Regions from separate parts of the Arthrobacter sp. DNA4 genome, predicted to be linked through region 1. Evidence: predicted binding sites of a transcription regulator. Region 1 holds the regulator's gene; the other holds the start of a gene.
The links. Region 1 encodes LexA, which represses DNA repair genes until DNA is damaged. Its sites were predicted from a motif close to TCGAACANNTGTTCGA; they were not measured.
Positions count from the first base shown of each region.

Region 1 (7,800 bases):
GGGTTGGTGCAGCGCCGCGACAAACCAGACCCCGGGACTTTCCTGGGGTCCGGCAAGGCCCAGGAGCTGAAGGACATCGTCATGTCCACCGGCGCGGACACCGTGGTGGTGGACGCCGAACTGGCACCTTCCCAGCGCCGCGGCCTTGAAGACATCGTCAAGGTCAAGGTCATTGACCGCACGGCCCTGATCCTGGACATCTTCGCCCAGCATGCCAAGAGCCGCGAGGGCAAAGCCCAGGTGGAACTGGCACAGCTGGAATACCTGCTTCCCCGCCTGCGCGGCTGGGGCGAGTCGATGTCCCGCCAGGCTGGTGGCCAGGTGGGCGGCGCTGCTGCCGGCATGGGCTCCCGTGGCCCCGGTGAGACCAAGATCGAACTGGACCGGCGCCGGATCCGTACCCGCATGGCAAAGCTGCGGCGCGAAATTGCCGCCATGAAGCCCGCTCGGGAGACCAAACGGGCCAACCGCCGTCGTAACGAAGTGCCCTCGGTGGCAATCGCCGGGTACACCAACGCCGGCAAATCCTCGCTGCTCAACCGGCTCACGGACGCAGGTGTCCTCGTGGAAAACGCGCTGTTCGCCACGCTGGATCCCACTGTCCGCAAGGCCGAAACCGCCGACGGCCTGGGGTACACCCTGGCCGACACCGTCGGATTCGTCCGGTCGCTGCCCACACAGTTGGTGGAAGCCTTCCGTTCCACCCTCGAAGAGGTCGCCGACTCGGACCTGATCCTGCACGTGGTGGACGTTTCGCATCCCGACCCCGAAGGGCAGATTGCAGCGGTCCGGAAAGTCTTCAGCGAAGTCGATGCCCGCAAGGTGCCCGAAATCATCGTCCTGAACAAGGCCGATGCAGCCGACCCCTTCGTGGTGGAGCGGCTGAAGCAGCGCGAGCCGCGGCACGTGGTGGTCTCCGCCCGGACGGGGGAGGGCATTCCGGAGCTGCTGAAGGCCATCAGTGAGTCCATCCCCCGGCCATCCGTCAAGATGGAGCTGCTCATTCCGTACGACCGCGGGGACCTGCTCAGCAAGCTCCACGAGTCCGACGCCGAAATCCTCAGCCTGGACCACGTTGAGACAGGCACCAGGGCTGCCGTGATGGTCCGTGAGGGCCTCGCGTCTGAACTGGAACCATTCGTCGTCAATGACTGACCCTGCTGCCGGCGAAGCTGCGCAGACGGCGGGCGAGCAGTTCGTTATTGAACTGCTCGACCGCGCCGTCGCCGGCATGGGCGGACAAAGCCGCACCGGACAACACGAAATGGCCCGCCAGGTGGCCCGGGCCATCGAAACCGGCAACCACCTGTTGGTCCAGGCAGGCACCGGCACCGGCAAATCGCTCGCCTACCTGGTACCGCTTATCGCCCATGCCCTGGAAAGCAACAAACCGGCCCTGGTGTCCACGGCCACGCTGGCACTCCAGACCCAGATTGTGGGCAGGGACCTGCCCAGGCTCCTGAAGAACATCACGCCGGCACTGGACCGGCCGGTCAAGGTTGCCTTGGTCAAGGGGCGGTCCAACTACGTTTGCCGCCACAAGCTTGAAGGCGGTTTCCCGTCAGAGGAACCATCGGAAGGGCAGCTCTTCTCCCTGGGAGAGGACACCAGCGTTCCACATTTCGCTGCTTCGGTGGGCGGACCATCGTCGCAGCTCGGCAAGGAAGTGGTACGGCTCCGCGAATGGGCCGAAAAGACAACCACCGGCGACAGGGACGAGCTCCTGCCCGGCGTGACCGACCGCGCCTGGCGCCAGGTTTCCGTGACGTCGATGGAATGCCTGGGGGCACAGAAATGCCCGATGGCCGCCGAATGCTTCAGCGAACTCGCCCGGCAAGACGCAGCCGAGGCCGATGTGGTGGTCACCAACCACGCCATGCTGGCCGTCAGCGCGTTCGAGGGACTTGCCGTCCTGCCCGAATACGACGTCGTGGTGGTGGACGAAGCGCACGAACTGCAGGACCGGGTCACTGGCGCCGTGTCCGGACAGTTGTCCGTGGCTATGGTTCACGCTGCCGCTTCGGGTGCCCGGAAACATACCGCCATCACCGTTGACGCCCTGAACGCCGTAGCTGCCAACCTGGAACTGGCCCTTGCCGGCGCACCGAACGGTCTGCTTCCCAACGGGCTGAACGATGAACAGCTCGACTGCGTGGACCAGTTGCGTGAAGCGTGCCGGGCCGCGTTGTCCGATTCCAAAGGGGACAGCAACACCACAGCCGACGGCGGGCGGCAGCTGGCGCGTTCCCGGCTGATGCTCATCCTGGAACTCTGCGAAAGGCTCATTGCTGCACGCGAGAACCGCGAAGTGGTGTGGTTCTCCCGCGCCAGCACCTTCGATCCCGGCCAGGGATACTCACAGCCCGATGACAGTGCGCCGGTGCTGATCAACATAGCCCCACTGTCCGTCGCCGGCAGGCTGCGGGAGGGACTCTTCGCAGACCACACCGTCGTGCTGACCTCTGCCACCCTGGCCATCGGCTCCGCCTTTGAACCGGCGGCCGGGGGACTGGGCCTGGTAGGCGACGGGGCCCCCAGCTGGACGGGCGTGGATGTTGGCTCGCCCTTCGACTATCCCAAGCAGGGCATCCTCTACGTAGCCGGTCACCTGCCCAAGCCCGGCCGCGGCGTGTCACAGGAAGCGCTGTCAGAACTCGAAGCACTCATCAAGGCATCAGGCGGGGGCGCCCTGTGCCTGTTCTCCTCGCGGCGGGCGGCCGAAGAGGCCGCCGACGCCCTCCGGCCCAAGCTCAATATGACTGTTCTCTGCCAGGGCGAGTCGACCATGACCGCCTTGGTCAAGCAATTCGCCGACGAACCGGACACCTGCCTCTTCGGCACTATGTCCCTATGGCAGGGCGTCGACGTTCCCGGAGGATCCTGCCGGCTGGTGGTAATAGACCGCATACCCTTCCCACGGCCGGACGATCCCCTGGTGACGGCGCGTTCGCGTGCCGTGGCGCAGGCAGGGGGAAACGGCTTCATGGCCGTTTCCGCCACCCACGCGGCCATCCGGCTCGCCCAGGGTGCCGGGCGCCTGATCAGGTCTACCGGGGACAAAGGCGTGGTGGCCGTCCTAGACTCACGGCTCGCCACCGAACGCTATGCAGGATTCCTGCGCGGTGCGCTGCCCCCGTTCTGGGCCACCACCGACCGCGCCAAGGCGCTGGCCGCGCTCAACCGGCTCGGTGCCGACGCTTCCTGACGGACTGCCGGACAACGCCTGCGCGGATGCCGCGCAGGCGTGCGCAGGCTAGAGGGAACGCAGGACCGAGACGACCTTGCCCATGATGGTGGCGTGGTCGCCCAGGATTGGTTCGTACTGCGTGTTCTGGGGGAGCAGCCACGTGTGGCCGTCGCGCTGGCGGAACGTCTTCACGGTCGCCTCGTCGTCCAGCAGGGCAGCAACAATGTCCCCATTGGCCGCGTCAGCCTGGCGCCTCACCACCACCCAGTCACCATCGCAAATGGCGGCGTCCACCATGGAGTCGCCAGCCACTTTGAGCATGAAAAGTTCGCCCTGGCCCACCAGCTGGCGGGGCAGCGGCATGACATCCTCCACGAGCTGTTCTGCGAGGATGGGCCCGCCGGCGGCAATCCGGCCCACCAAAGGAACCATGGCCGTATCCAGTGCGGTAGGCAGTTCGGTGACGGTGGCGCCCCCGCCCGCAGCCTGCGGCGCAGGAGACGCACCGGCGCCTTTGCCCCCGCCGTCCAGCGTGAGCGGCATCAGCACTTCCATGGCGCGCGGCCGCTTGGGGTCGCGGCGCAGGTAACCCAGCTTCTCCAACTGGGAAAGCTGGTGGGTCACGCTGGACAGGCTCGCAAGGCCGACGGTATCGCCGATCTCGCGCATGGAGGGCGGATACCCGTTCTCATTGACCGAGCGCTGGATGGTCTCGAGGATCTTTTTCTGCCGAGGGGTCAGCCCCTTGGCTGTCCTCTTGGATTGCGGGGCGGTCCTGCCCCCGGCGGCTGCTGCTGCCATATTCGCCAATGCCTTTCGCTTGCCGCCGGATCTTCCGTGGGCCGCTGTTCCACAGTGCCGCCGGAAGGACTCCCACTGTCATTGTCAGACCCTGCTGTTCAACTTCAGTGGTGGTTGTTCTGTGGTTTCAAAACTAGGCCAGCCACATTGCTTTTTCAAACATTTGTTCTAGCGAGTCTCGACATTGTTCGTTGATAGGTGCTAAAACTTAACAAGCAAAGTTCGAACATGTGTTCTAACCAGCAGATGCGCCATTCGAATACGCGGCCGGGAGAAGTCCCGGCGCGATATGAACGGCAAGGCAGCAGCGGGCGGACACCCGGGCAGCACGGCAAGTCCAGGAGGGCTTAGTTCATGTCAGCTTTATCTCTTCACCAGGTTTCACCTTCGTCCGCGCCCCTGCGGCTGACCCGCCGGGGGAGGATCGTCCTGATCGGAGTTCCGCTCGTGCTCCTGGCTGTACTCCTGCTGTCGCTTTCGGGCCTCTTCCACTCCCCGGCCAAGGCGTCGGACTCGGCCGCCGACCTTGCGGTGACGCCCACCGTTACGGTGACCGTGCAGTCCGGCCAGTCGCTGTGGGCCATTGCGGGCGCCGTCGCTCCGGACCGGGACGCCCGGGACGTCGTGGCGGACATCGTCCAGCTTAACAACCTTGCCGCGGGTACCGTTCTTCCGGGCCAGCAGCTCTTCGTCCCCACCCACTGATTGTCCGGAGCCGCCGGATCTGCCGCCTCCGCCGGCTGCCAGGGCCCGCTGCCTGCGCTGCCGCCTCACGTGAAGCGGGCGGCCGCGGGACATGCCGAGGGCGAACAGGAACCGTCACATTTTCCGGTCGTTGCCGCGGCAACTAAACTGTTCAGGTGAACGACCAGCTAGAACGTCTGAACCGGCTTCCCCTCCGCAGCAACCTCCGCGGCCTGACCCCATACGGGGCGCCCCAACTGGACGTCCCCATCCTGCTGAACGTCAATGAAAACACCCATGGTGTTCCCGCGGACGTGCGCGCCGCCATCAGTGCCGCCGTGACGGAGGCCGCTGCGGGCCTGAACCGTTATCCGGACCGTGAGTTCACCGCGCTCCGGAAGGCCCTGGCCGAATACCTCGGGCATGGGCTCGATGAAACCAACCTGTGGGCCGCCAATGGTTCCAATGAAGTCCTCCAGCAGATCCTCCAGGCCTTTGGCGGTCCGGGCCGCACCGCACTCGGTTTCCCGCCCACGTACTCCATGTACCCCCTGCTGGCCAGCGGAACAGACACGCAGTACATCACCGGGGAACGCGCGGAGGGCTATGACCTCAGCGCGGAGTCGGCCGCCCGCCAGGTCAAGGAACTGCAGCCGAACATCGTGTTCCTCTGCTCGCCCAACAACCCCACCGGGACGGGACTTGGGCTGGACGTCGTGGAGGCCGTCTATGACGCCGGTGCCGACAGCCAGGCCATCGTCATCGTCGATGAGGCGTACCACGAGTTCGCGCACGACGGAACTCCCAGTGCCCTGAAGCTCCTGCCCGGCCGTGAGCGGCTCATCGTGTCCCGCACCATGAGCAAGGCGTTCGCCCTGGCGGGTGCCCGGCTCGGTTACATGGCCGCTGCACCCGAGGTCACCGATGCCCTGCGGCTGGTCCGCCTGCCGTACCACCTGTCCGCCATCACCCAGGCCACCGCCCTGGCAGCACTTGAGCACCGCGAAGCGCTCATGGCCGACGTCGAAGACATCAAGAAGCAGCGGGACCGCATCGTGGCCGAACTGACCAGGATGGGCCTCAAGCCCGCCGCGTCGGACTCCAACTACGTGTTCTTTGGCGCCCTGGAAAATCCGCACCAGGTCTGGCAGGAACTGCTGGACGCGGGCGTGCTCATCAGGGACGTGGGCATCCCCGGCCACCTCCGGGTCACCGCAGGCACTGAGGCGGAAACCACAGCCTTCCTCACGTCCCTGGAACGCATCCTTGCCGGCCACGCCGCGCTTCACGCCTAGACTTGATACTGCGGCGCTGGTCGCCTTGAACCACTCCTTCTCGCACTAAGGATCCTTCACCATGAGTCCAACCGGATCGAATACGGCTGCTGCCCGGACCGCCCGCATGGAGCGTGCCACCAGCGAGTCCTCCGTACTCGTGGAGATCAACCTCGACGGAACGGGCGTATCGGACATCGATACCTCGGTGCCGTTCTACGACCACATGCTGACCGCCCTGTGCAAGCACTCGCTGATCGACATGACGGTCAAGGCCACCGGAGATACCCACATCGACGTCCACCACACCGTGGAGGACGTCGCCATCACCTTCGGCGAGGTCCTGCGGACTGCCCTGGGCAACAAGGCAGGAATCCGACGGTTCGGTGAGGCCACCGTGCCGCTGGATGAGGCCCTTGCCAATGCTGTGGTGGACGTCTCCGGCCGCCCGTACCTGGTGCACGGGGGTGAGCCGTCGGGCCAGGAATACCACCTGATCGGCGGCCACTTCACAGGGTCCCTGACCCGTCACGTTTTCGAGGCCATCACCCTGCACGCCGGCATCTGCCTGCACATGAACGTGATCGCCGGCCGGGACCCGCACCACATCGTCGAGGCACAGTTCAAGGCCTTTGCCCGTGCCCTGCGCGCCGCCGTTGAACCGGATCCGCGGGTTGAAGGCATCCCGTCCACCAAGGGTGCGCTGTGAGCGGGCAGGTCCTGAAGGACGGGGCGGTCATCGACCCGTCGGTGTCGCGCAGGCTGCCGTCGCCGGAAGGCAAGCCCACGGTCACGGTGCTGGACTACGGGTCCGGGAACGTCCGGTCGGCCGTGCGCGCCCTGGAACGTGCCGGCGCGGAAGTGATCCTGAGCTCGAAGCCGGAAGATGTGCTGAACGCGGACGGCCTGGTGGTGCCAGGCGTCGGCGCGTTCGAGACCGTGATGCGCGAACTCAAGGCCGTGGACGGCATCCGGCTCATCGGCCGGCGCGTGGCGGGCGGCCGCCCGGTCCTTGGTATCTGCGTGGGCCTGCAGGTCCTGTTCGAGGCCGGGGTTGAACACGGTACCGAAGCCCAGGGCATCGGCGAATGGCCCGGCAAGGTGGAGGCCCTCCCCGCCGAAGTTGTTCCGCACATGGGCTGGAACACCGTCAAGGTCCCCGAAGGCTCGAAACTCTTTGCCGGCGTCGAAAACGAACGGTTCTACTTCGTGCACTCCTACGGCGTGCAGGAATGGAACTTCGACGTCATCCAGCCTCGGATGGCGCCGCCCCTGGTTACCTGGTCCGAGCACGGCGGACCGTTCATCGCCGCCGTTGAAAACGGCCCGCTCTGCGCCACCCAGTTCCACCCCGAAAAGTCCGGCGATGCCGGCGCGCGGCTCCTGCGCAACTGGGTCGAAGGCCTGCGCAAGCCGGCCGCCGCTGACTCTGGCGCCCCGGCGGCCGACGCCGGCAGTGACGCCTAGATGTGGCCCGTACTCCTGACGGGCCTCGCCGGCCTGCTGATTGGCGGCGGCATCTCGTTCCGGCAGCAGCGCAAGCCCCTCTGGACCCAGGTGGCCTTTTATGTCCTGGCCGCCATGTCGCTGGTCGCCGCCTACCTGCTCACGCTGCGGCTGATCCAGGGGCTCTGCGGCCCTGCCTGAACGCGCCGAATTCCACCCGCCTTTGCCCGAAACCGAAGAACCAACACCGAGGATGAGTATGACCACCGCACATGACCTGCCGGTACTTGAACTGCTGCCTGCCGTCGACGTCGTCAACGGCCAGGCCGTCCGGCTGGTCCAGGGCGAGGCGGGCAGCGAAACCAGCTACGGAACCCCCCTCGAAGCGGCGCTGAACTGGCAGCAGCA
Region 1 covers NZ_CP101466.1:1,627,434-1,635,233, forward strand. Annotated here, with positions in the region: gene hflX (GTPase HflX) at 1-1,155, shown strand, start outside; gene NMQ03_RS07550 (ATP-dependent DNA helicase) at 1,148-3,205, shown strand; gene lexA (transcriptional repressor LexA) at 3,254-3,988, opposite strand; gene NMQ03_RS07560 (LysM peptidoglycan-binding domain-containing protein) at 4,343-4,693, shown strand; gene NMQ03_RS07565 (histidinol-phosphate transaminase) at 4,849-5,967, shown strand; gene hisB (imidazoleglycerol-phosphate dehydratase HisB) at 6,029-6,655, shown strand; gene hisH (imidazole glycerol phosphate synthase subunit HisH) at 6,652-7,413, shown strand; gene NMQ03_RS07580 (hypothetical protein) at 7,414-7,593, shown strand; gene priA (bifunctional 1-(5-phosphoribosyl)-5-((5-phosphoribosylamino)methylideneamino)imidazole-4-carboxamide isomerase/phosphoribosylanthranilate isomerase PriA) at 7,652-7,800, shown strand, end outside.

Region 2 (7,800 bases), 920 kb from region 1:
CGGACACGGGTGAGGCCGTGGACCACACCGGACTTCTCGTACCGGTACACGGAGCCGAATTCGAACAGCCGCAGCGGCAGCTCGCGGTAGGACCGGCCGCGGGAGCGGAAGATGAGGTTGTGCATGGGGCAGTTCATCGGCTTCAGGTAGTAATCCTGCGCCGGCTTTCGAATGCTGCCGTCGGCGTTGAGTTCCTCATCCACCCGCATGGCGGGGAACATGCCGTCCTTGTACCAGTCCAGGTGCCCGGAGACCTCGTACAGGTGGCCCTTGGTGATGTGCGGGGTGTAGACGAACTCGTAGCCGGCTTCGACGTGCCGCTGGCGCGAGTAGTCCTCCATCTCCTTGCGGATGATGCCGCCCTTGGGGTGGAAGACCGGCAGGCCGGAGCCCAGCTCGTCCGGGAAGGAGAAGAGGTCCAGCTCCGAACCGAGCTTGCGGTGGTCGCGGCGCTCGGCCTCGGCAATGCGCTCCTGGTAGGCCTTCAGGGCGTCCTTGGTGGGCCAGGCGGTGCCGTAGATACGCTGCAGCTGCTGGTTCTTCTGGTTGCCCAGCCAGTAGGCCGACGACGAACGGGTCAGCGCGAAGGCGTTGGAGATCATCTTGGTGTTGGGCAGGTGGGGGCCGCGGCAGAGGTCGCACCAGACGGTGGTGCCTTCCTTGCGTTCCACGTTGTCGTAGATGGTGATGTCCCCGGCGCCGACTTCAACGTTCACGCCTTCCCCGGCTTCGGCGGCTTCGTTCTTTTTGCCCAGGAGCTCGAGCTTGTAGGGCTCGTTCTTCATGGCTTCGCGGGCCTCGTCCTCATTGACCACGCGACGGACAAACTTCTGGTTCTGGTTGATGATCTTCTGCATCATCTTTTCGAGGGTCTTGAGGTCCTCGGGAGTGAACGGCTCGGCAACATCGAAGTCGAAGTAGAAGCCGTCGGTGATGTAGGGGCCGATGCCGAGCTTGGCATCGGGACGCAGCTGCTGCACGGCCTGGGCCATGACGTGGGCAGTGGAGTGCCGCAGGACGTTCAGGCCGTCGGGGGAATCAATGGTGACGCCTTCCACCTCGGCGCCTTCCGGAAGTTCCTGGTCCAGGTCCTTCAGCTCGCCGTTGACGCGGGCAACAACAACGTCACGGCGCTCAAAGAAGAGTTCCGCACCGGTTGTCCCGGTAGTCACCTTGGTCTCTTCGCCATCGACGAGAAGGGTGATCTGCTGGGCATCTGACACGGGTGTCTCCTATTCAAAGTTGAGGCTTCATAGCTTGTGGCATACGGGGACCACAGCCAGCCACCGTCAATGCTATCGGTTCCGGTATGGGCCGACCAACGCGGCACACGGGGGGTGCGGAACCGCGGTCACCCATTGAACCCGGTGATCGCCAACGTCCTGCTGATGCCATCGAGGGGATGCGGCCCATCGGCGAAGGCCTCCGGGCTGGACACCCCGGCGTACCCGCCGATCGACTCCGGCAAGGGCAAACTGTCCGTCTTGCCCAGGTCCCAGGCCATGCTCGCACTGATGCTGATGCCCCGCGGACCGGTCCTTCGGGTGGTCCCGCGGATCAGCAGCAGGCGGGTTCCAAACAGAAGCGGGCCAGCGTTTTCCTGGGCCTCGTGGAAGAAGACCGAATCCACGCAGCCGGTGCCGTCGTCGATGCTGATGAACACCACCCGCCTGCCGCCGCGCATGGGAGGAGTCTGGGTGGCCACCCGCACCCCTGCCACCAGCACTTCGGTCCCGTTGCGCAGGCTGAGGAGTTTATCGGCAGTGGTGACACCCAGCCTTTCCAGCAGGGGCCTGTGGCTGTCCATCAGATGGGAACTGACATCGACGGACATCAGATCCAGTTCCGCCCTGACGTTGTCCACCACCGTGGGGGCTGGAAGTCCAGGTTTGATGTTGCGCAGTTCGACGTCGCCCAGGGGAAGGGACAACTGTCCCTCCAGCACCTCCACGCCTTTCCGCGCGCCATTGGCTGATTGAAGCTGCTGCAAATGGTGCACCAGGTCCGCTCGGTTGGCGGTGCCTCCGGCTTCACGGTGGAGGGAATCAAAGGCCCCAAGCTGCGCAAGGCGCCGGATGCTTGGCTTGCTGAGCCGCGAGCGCGCCCGGAGATCCGCCAGTGAGTCATAGGGCTGGCTTACGACAACCCGCTTCAGTTCAGCAGCAGACAGACCGTAAATCCCGTTCAGGCTGAGCCTGATTCCCAGCCTGCCGGCGTCCCTGCCTGTCCCGATCCGCTCCACCCGGTACTCGGCTTTGCTGCGGTTTATGTCCAGGGGAAGGATGGGAATGCCCAGCCGGCGGGCTTCTGCCACCAGCAGCCGTTTGGGGTACATGCCGGGGTCGTGCTCCCATAAGCCTGCAAGGAAGGCTTCGGGGTGGTGTGTCTTGAGCCAGGCGGACTGGTAGGTGGGGACGGCGAAAGCAGCCCCGTGGGCTTTGCAGAATCCGAAGCTGGCAAAGGACTTCAACGTCCCCCACACCTTGTCCACCACCTCGGGGGTGTACCTCTTGGCTTTGGCGTGGCGCCGGAAGTACTCCTCCACCTGCGCTTCTCCGGCCTCGCTGCTGAGTGCCCGGCGGAATTCGTCGGCTTTTGCCAGGCCGCAGCCGGTCATGACGTGGAGAGTTTTCAGGATCTGCTCGTGGAAGACGGTGACCCCGTGGGTTTCCTGCAGCACCGGCTTGAGGTCAGGGTGCGGGTAGACCTCAGGGGCGAACCCGTGCCGGTGTTCCAGGAAGGGCCGCACCATGTCCGATTTCATCGGTCCCGGGCGGAACAGTGAAATATCGATGATGAGGTCGTTGAACTCCCGCGGCGCCATTTTGCCGATCAGCTCCCGCTGACCGGGTGATTCGATCTGGAAGCAGCCAAGGGTATGCGTGCTCCTGATCAGCTCATAGGTGGCTTCGTCGTCGAGGGGGACGGCGTTGAGGTCTATCCGGCCGTTGGCGGCAATGTAGTCGGGGCCGGAACCTTCCGGCCCCGCAGGGTGGTTCCCTGCCTTGACCACTTCCTCCTTGGAGGGATGGATCCTGATGATCTCCCGGACCGCGAACGCCATGGCGCTTTGCATGCGGACACCGAGGACATCGAGTTTGAGCATGCCCATGGGGTCCATGTCATGTTTATCGAACTGGCTCATGGGCAGTCCAAGACCGCTTGGCTGTACCGGGGTACGGTCCAGGAGGGTTGCATCACCCAGGATGACGCCGCACGGGTGCATGGAGATGTGGCGGGGCAGCCGGTCGAGCCGTTCGGTCAGGTCCACCAGCAGGTCCAGTTGCTGGTTTCCATGGGCGTCGCGTTGTTCCACCCGGCCGGCAAACTCACGCAGTTCCGGTTTTTCCTGCAGTGCTTCCCGGAATTTTCGTGCAGAGAACCGCCACAACTGCTTGGCGATCTCCCCCACCTCGTCGTCGTCCATGCCCAGCGCCAGACCGGCGTCGCGCACGGCACCCCGGGCGCGGTATCCGTTCTGCATGCTCATCAGGGTTACCCGTTCAGAGCCGAAGCGTTCGAAGATCCGGTGGTAGACGTTGTGGCGTTCAGCGCTTTCGACGTCGATGTCGATGTCCGGAAGGGTGGCGCGGTCGTTGGAGAGGAAACGTTCAAATATCAGGTCGTGCTGGAGGGGATTCACATGGCTGACGTCGATCAGGTAATTGACCAGGCTGGATGCTCCCGACCCTCTTGCTGCCGCCCTGACCCCCATGTCCTGGATCATCCGGGACACCTCGGCAACAGTCAGGAAGTATGAGGAGAAGCCCAGGTTGTGGATGATCCCCAGCTCATGGTCCAGGCGGGCCAGGATCTCCTTCTCCGCGTTGCCAGTGGCTCCCGGGAACCGCCGGCCGATTCCTGCATGGCAGCGCTGGATGAGTTCAGCGTGCGGATCCTGGCTGATGCCAATAACGGATGCTTCGGGCACCACGGGCTGTTTCCATCCCATGTCCGAGGTGGGGTCGATCCGGCAGAGATCGGCGAGCGCCTCCGTTTGCGTCATCAGCTGCTTGAGGTCGGCGGCACCATAACCGGCTGCTGAAATGATCTCCTTGCCTATCCCCAGCATCTGCGCCGGGGTTTTCAGCCACCCCTGGCCAGTGGGTTGCAGGAGGGGTTCCCCTGCCAGTTCGGGCAGGGACTTCAATGTCCGGGCAGAATCCAGGACGTCAGCGGTTGGTGCTCCGTCCGCAGCGCAGTACCTCACCGCATTGGCGAGTACTGCCGGCACCTGGTGTTCCTCGGCGAGCCTGAGCATGCGCACAGCGTGCGCCGTGCTCAACGGGGTACCAGGTGCGCTGAGTTGGGAGACTATTTCAGCCACCACGGTTCCGGCGGGCATTGCGTCAAGCCACTGCTTGAAAAGGGTCCGGGGCCGCAGGTAGCGCCGTCCGCCCATGGCACGGCCCACATCCGAATCAGGGCCGAGCAATACGGTGAGCACCGGCTTAAGGGTTTGGGGGTCAAGGGTGCGGGAAGCCAGTTCGGCACGGGTGACAGCAGCGGGCACCGCTCCCCCGGCTTTCCCCGAGGTCCTTGCGTGGGCGTCGGAGACCAGCCGGCACAGCGCACGGTATCCGGCACCGTTGTTTTGGCCGCGGGCCAGCACCACCACCCTGCCTGCCACCTGCGTTCGGTGATCACCGTCGTCGTCAAACACTGCAAGGTCCACCCCCACAATGGGGTCGATGCCCGCGGCCATGCAGGCCTTGAGGTGCTTGATGGTTCCGTAGAGGCCGTCCCGGTCTGTACAGGCAAGGGCTGTGGCGCCGTCGGCTGCGGCAGCCATGGCCAGTTCCTCCGGCCAGGAAACACCGTAATGGGCGCTGAACGCCGTGGAAACGTGAAGGTGGGTGAAGCTCATGCTGGACTGGTCAGGCTGTTCTGTGGCGGAGGGCGTCATGGATCCGCAGCAGCCGCCAGCGGTTGCTGCGGATATGGCGGGTCAGGTCAAGAGTGAGGGGTTCTGCGCCGGCCGCATCTTCCGGCGCTGAGGGACTGGAGGCCACCCGGGCAGGCAGCACCTGCACGCGCCAGATTTCGTGATCCACCACGCCCGGTCCGCTTCCCAGCGGGGCCCTGCTGTCTTCCGCCCACCATTGCCGGCGTTCGTACCACCGGAGGGGTTCGGCGCAGACGGTGTAGGAAGCACCGGCCCAGGTCAACGTTTCCGGTTGTCCGGCTTCGGTGCACACCACGTCAACAGACTCGCTGAACATGCCCATGTGCACCTCCCCGACGATTTTCCCCAAACAGGTATTCGAATATGTATTCGAATAAAACCAGTCTACGCCGGGATGGCATCAAAACATAGGCGGGGGTGGACGGGGCGTGCGGCAGGGAGCAGGATGTTGGCATGAGTACCGATGACGCACTCCTGAAGCAGGCCAGCATCAAGACCGAGGACTCCACCCTGGTCGCCACGTTCGATATCGACGGCACCATTCCGGTATCCGGTGCCTACGTGGTGGGGTTGATGGGAGCCTCGCCGGATTATTCGGCTCAGCGCCGGCTGTGCATTGAGTTCATGAACGGGGAGGCCATCGCCTGCTACGCGTTCAACCGGGACCAGGGGATCGAGGAGGATTACGACCTGTCCGGAGTCACCCACTCACAGAGCAGCATCACCGGCAGCTTTCCCCTGACGGCGTTGAACGGGCTCGGGCAGGGGCACGTCCTGTCCGCCTTCAGCGAGGCGGACGGACGGGAGTTCCAGCACGGGGTGCCGGTGGAGGAAGCGCCCTAAGCTTCCTCAGCTGTTTTCTTTATGGATCCGCAGTTCAAGTTCAATGAACGCGGAGATCATGGCCCGGTAGGTTGACTCCACGATGTCCGGGTCAATGTCTTTTTTCTCGGCAGCAGCCCGCACGTGTTCTATGATCCGCTCCACCCGGCCCGGGGCGCGCACCTCGGCGTCATCACCCTTCAGCGTGCCGGCGATCCTGATCAGCCGTTCGCGGCGGGCGATGAGGGTGACAATCTGCTCATCCACCTCGTCAACAGCAACCCGGACGGCAGCGAGCTGTTCCCTGTCGGCCCGGGCATCCCTATCGTTTCCTTGAATTGTCGCCATCATCTGACAGTATCGAAGCATGGAGCCCAGAGTCGACTTTATCTCCCTCGGTGTCCGCAGCGTCGAGGCCTCGCGCGCCTTCTACGTTGACGGCCTTGGCTGGCCCGTCCACCGCGAGGTTGCCGGGGAAGTCCTGTTCATCCAGGTGAACCATGGGCTGGTGCTCTCCCTCTGGGACAGCACCCAGATGCAGGCCGAAGCCGCCACCAGTCCTTCCGCCGGCGTCCCCGGCATCACGCTCAGCCACAACCTGGCAAGCCCGCAGGAAGTGGACAGCGTCATGGAACAGGCCGCGGCTGCCGGTGCTGCCATCGTTGCCGAGCCCGTCACCAAGGCATGGGGAGGCTACGCAGGATATTTTGCCGACCCTGACGGGTTCCGCTGGGAAGTGGCGTACAACCCCACCTGGACAGTGGACGACGCCGGCACGGTCACCGTCTGACGGGTACCGGCCCAGGCGGAGGCTGCTAGAACAGGGCTTCCACCGGGCGGATCAGTTCCGGGCCGTTGTTGCGGACATTGCCCACTTCCTTGCCCACGGATTCCACGTGCCAGTCGGCTGCCGCGTCCTTGACCCCCGACCGCACCAGGTCAACCAATGCGGCGGCATCATCAGCCTCCGGGTCCAGCCAGGCCTCCATCGTGGCCTTGTCCATGGGCAGCGGCACTCTGTCATGCAGCTCGGTCAGTTTCCCGAAGATGGTGGATTCAGTCCCCGGCGGCGGGGTGTCAGCCGTGAGGATCGACGTGGACAGCAGCCAGCGTCCGGGCTCCCCCTCCGGCACTGACGGGTCCTTCCACCACTCATAGAGACCGGCGAAAACCAGCCCGCGTTCCCCGCCCGGGTGCACGTAGTAGGGCTGCTTCGACTTTCCCGGGCCCTGCTTCCATTCGTAGTAGCCGTCGGCGGGCACGGCACAGCGGCGGGACTGCACAGCCTTCCGGAAGGCCGGCTTCTCCAGCACGGATTCGCTCCGTGCATTGATCATGCGGGAGCCGATCCCGGGATCCTTTGCCCAGGACGGGACCAGGCCCCACCGCGCAACGTGCAGCTGGCGGACCTGCCGGGGCGCAGCGCCGTCTTCCACCAGCCGCTCCAGCACAATGGGGACGGCGTCAGTGGGTGCCACGTTCCAGGACGGCGGGATGGTGACCTCGTCCTCCAGCTCGGCGTCGAACTCGGCCAGGAGATCCCCCACGGCCCGTGCCATTACGTAGCGTCCACACATGGCACCAGCTTGCCACCGCCCGCCACAAACTGTCATCCAGGCACCGCAGCAGCGCCCGGGACCGGGGAATACCGGCGGCCACGCTACGGTTGACAGTAAGGAAACCTTTCAAGCGACGTATAGGAGATCCCTGTGGACTTCACTCCCGAATCAGGCACCATCACCATGTTTTCCACCACCTGGTGCGGCTACTGCAACCGGCTCAAGAAGCAGCTGGATGCACAGGGCATCGGCTACACCGAAATCAACATCGAAGAGGTGGACGGCACGGCTGAACTCGTGGAGCAGCTGAACGGTGGCAACCGCACCGTCCCAACGGTCCTCTTCCCGGACGGCACCGCCGCCACCAACCCGTCCGCCGCCGAGGTCAAGAGCCGCCTGGCCGCCTGACCGGCCGCCGCGCCACAACTGATGCGGGTCATGCCCCCAGGCTGCTGAAGGAAGCAGCTTCCAGGGTGGCATGGCCCGCATACGTCTTAAGGATGGCCTGCTCGA
Region 2 covers NZ_CP101466.1:2,544,471-2,552,270, forward strand. Annotated here, with positions in the region: gene thrS (threonine--tRNA ligase) at 1-1,223, opposite strand, end outside; gene NMQ03_RS11680 (DNA polymerase III subunit alpha) at 1,352-4,867, opposite strand; gene NMQ03_RS11685 (DUF6504 family protein) at 4,878-5,228, opposite strand; gene NMQ03_RS11690 (hypothetical protein) at 5,360-5,749, shown strand; gene NMQ03_RS11695 (chorismate mutase) at 5,756-6,079, opposite strand; gene NMQ03_RS11700 (VOC family protein) at 6,096-6,518, shown strand; gene NMQ03_RS11705 (SOS response-associated peptidase) at 6,544-7,287, opposite strand; gene NMQ03_RS11710 (mycoredoxin) at 7,438-7,695, shown strand; gene NMQ03_RS11715 (lipoate--protein ligase family protein) at 7,724-7,800, opposite strand, start outside.
Region 2: a site for LexA is predicted at 5,264-5,279, ahead of NMQ03_RS11685 (DUF6504 family protein). Genes of this name have one in related genera too.